2 regions of the Colwellia sp. KS18-150 genome follow, and region 1 is predicted to be linked to the other one. Evidence: predicted binding sites of a transcription regulator. Region 1 holds the regulator's gene; the other holds the start of a gene.
What was found. The regulator sigma-54, encoded in region 1, starts transcription at its own class of promoters, with help from an activator protein. The targets are predictions, from matches to a motif close to GTTGGCACGNNNNTNGNNT.
Positions count from the first base shown of each region.

Region 1 (2,209 bases):
TATATAGTTAGCCATGGTGAAATTATTGCTCAAGGTGATGCGGATCAAATTCTAGCGAATCAAAAAGTAAGAGATGTATACCTTGGTGAGCAATTCACGCTATAGTAACTAATGTACTTAGCAAATTAAGCTATAATCCAAAGTAAATAATATAAACAAAAAAACAGGATAAGATCAAAACTAAATGCGTCCATCACTGCAGCTCCGAATAGGACAACAACTTACCATGACGCCGCAACTGCAACAAGCGATCAAGCTTTTGCAGCTCTCGACGTTAGAACTTCAGCAAGAAATTCAAGAAGTCCTTGAAAGTAATCCGCTGTTAGAAGTTAATGAAAATACTCCTAGCGACACTAACGAAAATAGTGACAGTAATAATGAAAAGCTAGAAGAAGCGTTTTCATCAACAACGGATAACACTGAACAGGCGACTGTTGAAGGCAGCGAAGATGCCAGTGCAACTATTGACGAGATAACTACCACGGAAGCTTTAGCGCAAAATGATATTCCAGAAGAATTAAATATCGATACCACTTGGGAAGAAAGTTATAGTGCGGGAACATCCAATACCGGCGCAGTGAGTAGCCCTTCTGAAGATTATACATATCAAGGTGAAACGACTGATTCCATTCAAGATCACTTATTATGGCAAATGGAATTAACCCCTTTTACAGATACTGATAGAGCCGTAGCTATTGCGATTATTGAAGCGGTTGATGATGCTGGTTACTTAACCGTTTCTTGTGATGATATCTTAGAGAGTGTAGGTATTGAAGGGCTAGAGCTAGATGAAGTAGAAGCTGTATTAAAACGTATTAATGTTTTTGACCCTATAGGTGTAGCTGCCCAATCTATCGCAGATTGTCTTACCATTCAATTAAATCAATTTGATGACGATACCCCTTACCTAAAAGAAAGTAAGCACATCATTAGTGAGCATATTAACTTACTGGGTAATCGAGACTACCGCCAATTAATGCGTAAAACCAAACTTAAAGAAGATCAACTTCGAGAAGTGATGCGTTTAATTCAAACGTTAAACCCTCGTCCTGGTGATGCCGTCGTTCAAGGTGATGATCAATACGTTATTCCTGATGTTTCTGTAGAGAAAAAAAATGGTCGTTGGATAGTCGAGTTAAATCCTGATACTGCACCAAAATTGTCGATTAATCAGCAATATGCCGCCATGACCAAAACGACAAAATCATCAAGTGATGATGGGCAGTTCATTCGCTCAAATTTACAAGAAGCTAAATGGTTTATAAAAAGTTTAGAGTCACGTAATGACACTTTATTAAAAGTCTCGAATTGTATTGTACAGCGTCAACAAGGCTTTTTAGAACATGGTGCAGAAGCAATGCGCCCCATGGTACTAAACGATATAGCCGAAGCGGTAGATATGCATGAATCAACTATTTCTAGAGTAACCACTCAGAAGTACATGCACACCCCAAGAGGTATTTTTGAATTAAAATATTTCTTTTCAAGTCATGTGAGTACTGAGAATGGTGGTGAATGTTCATCAACTGCCATACGTTCACTCATTAAAAAGCTCATTTTGGCGGAAACACCTGCTAAACCGCTAAGTGATAGTAAGATGGCTGATTTATTAGCCGAGCAGGGAATTAATGTAGCCAGACGTACTATAGCCAAATATCGAGAATCATTGTCTATTCCACCGTCTAACCAACGTAAAAGTTTATTGTAAATTTAACTTATTAAGGATCACGCTTATGCAAATTAACCTTACTGGCCACCATGTAGAAGTTACAGCCTCTTTACGCGAATATGTTAATACTAAGTTTGCTAAATTAGAGCGACATTTTGATCACATAAACAACGTTTACGTTGTTCTTACCGTAGAAAAGTTAAACCAAAAAGCAGAAGCAACAGTGCATTTAAATGGCAGCGAAGTTCATGCTTCAGCCGTTAACACTGATATGTATGCTTCAATCGATACTTTAGTTGATAAATTAGATCGTCAAGTACTCAAATATAAAGGCAAAATTGCCAATCATTAAACTTCGTTCAACCTATTATGACTTTACAAGATATCTTAACACTGGACTGCACAGCTTGTGCAGTTCCAGCTAGCAGTAAAAAACGCATTCTAGAAACATTGTGTCAGCTTGCCGCCCATGAATTAGGTGAGAGTGACAGTACTATTTTATTAGACAGCTTACTTAATCGAGAAAAGATGGGCAGTACT
Region 1 is NZ_BAAJMC010000001.1:551,696-553,904, reverse strand. Features, by position in the region: gene lptB (LPS export ABC transporter ATP-binding protein) at 1-105, shown strand, start outside; gene AC27IF_RS02585 (RNA polymerase factor sigma-54) at 185-1,708, shown strand; gene hpf (ribosome hibernation promoting factor) at 1,734-2,021, shown strand; gene AC27IF_RS02575 (PTS sugar transporter subunit IIA) at 2,039-2,209, shown strand, end outside.

Region 2 (2,209 bases), on a different contig from region 1:
TACCAGCAGAGACAGTAGAAGAATTACGCATGTTATCTAATTTCCAATTAGATGATAAGCCATTAATTCAAAGTTTTTTACTTGGACAAGAAGAATTAAAAGACATTATACAAGCGCCAAATATGGAGCAATTTAGGCAACGAATTATTGCCTCTGCCCATTTAAAGCCTTTAAGTGTTGAAGAAGTAAAGAATTATATTAATCACCGCTTGCAGCAAGCAGGATGTGAAAAAGAACAACTCTTTTGTGATGATACCTTTGATTTAATCCATAAAAAGACTCTAGGAGTACCTCGTAAGATCAATATCTTTGTTGATCGACTCTTGCTTTATGGCTTTTTAGAAGAATTAAGTAATTTCAACCTAGATGCCATTAATGATGTTGCCGAAGAAATGTCAGTTGAACTTACCGGCTCACTAAATGGTAAGAAGCTTGAAAGTACCGAAGGCAGTAACCAACCTTTAGTCGTTAACTCAAGTGAGAATGTTGAAAATATTAAAGATGTCTTACGTGAAGTTGAGGAGATTCTAGAGTCTTCAATTAAAGAAAAAGTAAAAATGGCTCGTTATGTTGATAAATTACTCAAACAAAAAAACCGCGAGTATGCCAAAAGCCAACTAGCGTCATCAAATGATGCAAAGTAGTTAAAAGCAGTGTTTTTACTGTCAGTTTCTTTTACAGTTCCAAAGTTTTCATAACTTAACAAACTTAGAAAAACAACAGTAAAGTGTTGATACAAAAATAAATTAAACTTCTGGCTCAGTTATTGCTTTAGACTGACCATTAAAGATGTATAAATAAAGGATTCAGTAAAGTGAAATTAATTCAAATCATTACAATCTCCGCAGCCCTTTTCGGTTCAATAACGTTTGCTAATGCTACAAGCTCAAATGTTGTGGGCTGTGTTAATCAAAGTGGTGATTATAGTGATAATGCTTACGACATTAACAACACAGCTTGTCATTCAACAGATCGTTGGCAAAAACTTGGCTCTTCTTGGACTGCCGATAGCAACACAGAATCAGCACCTTCAACAAATGATGGTGTTACTTGGAGAGTTAAAACTGCTGGTGGAGTATGGAGTGACTACGGTACTGATAATGAAATAGCAGCAGGTGATGAAGTTCAATTCAAGTTTGATGTAACTCGCGCAACAACTGGTAATCATCAATATGATAACTTGAAAGCTTGGGTTGATTGGAACCAAGATTCTGTTTGGAGTGAAGATGAAGACATTATTGATGTTCAATGGGATAAAAACCTAGACTCTGAAGGTAATATTGAAACAGCAATCACACAAGCTGATGAAGACGATAAAGCTAACGGTGTTTGGGAAGCAGCATGGAATCGCGATCTAGGCGATTGGAATAGTAAAGACACTGAAGCCAGTTTTTTCAGTGGCATATTCACTATCCCAGATACGCTTTCAGAAGTTTTACTTCGTGCTAGAGTCGTGTGTGAGAATTCATTATCTAAATATTCTGATGGTTATAAAATGGTTTCTTACGGATTTCAAGATCAAGGTGAAGTTGAAGATTACCGTTTAGCGGTTGTAAATAAAGTAGCGAATCCAATCCCAGAGCCTTCAACTGTATTAGTTTTTATGCTTGGGTTAATTGCTTTGGTTGTAAATCGAAAGCGTCTAAATTAATTTAATAAACCTTAAGTAAATTTGAAACCATCTAACTTTATTGAATTAAAGTTAGATGGTTTTTTATTTCTAGCTAGTCAAAACATCCATATCCACCAATTGATTAGTCATAAAACTGTTTAGGTGAACTTTGTGCCATTACGTATAAAGAAGTGCTCACATAGAATGGCATAGGCGACGTTAGAACAAGCAATAGGTGTAACTATATACTCACTCTCTTTTACTAACATCGTGACGTTATCATGGTGATCTGTGCATTCCCAATAGTGAGTTTTAAAGGCTTGTCTAAAGCCTTTAAAACTCACTAAGCGATAACTTTCTTATATGGATTAATATTCTTATATGCTTAAGTTACTAATCTAAAATAACTTGGCTAATTGAGGCTAAGCAATAACGCTTTTGCTAATTTGTATTCCGGAAAGGTATCAGCCAAGTTTACAACACTGTTTAATAACTGCTTTGCTTCAGCTGGACGATTAAGTTCAACTAACGCATAAGCAATATGATACTTAATAGCAGGGTTTAACGAGGATTTAGTGTAAGCCTGTCTAAGATATG
Region 2 is NZ_BAAJMC010000010.1:22,681-24,889, forward strand. Features, by position in the region: gene AC27IF_RS12865 (XrtA/PEP-CTERM system-associated ATPase) at 1-644, shown strand, start outside; gene AC27IF_RS12870 (PEP-CTERM sorting domain-containing protein) at 815-1,651, shown strand; gene prsT (XrtA/PEP-CTERM system TPR-repeat protein PrsT) at 2,025-2,209, opposite strand, start outside.
Region 2: a site for sigma-54 is predicted at 754-772, ahead of AC27IF_RS12870 (PEP-CTERM sorting domain-containing protein). Genes of this name have one in related genera too.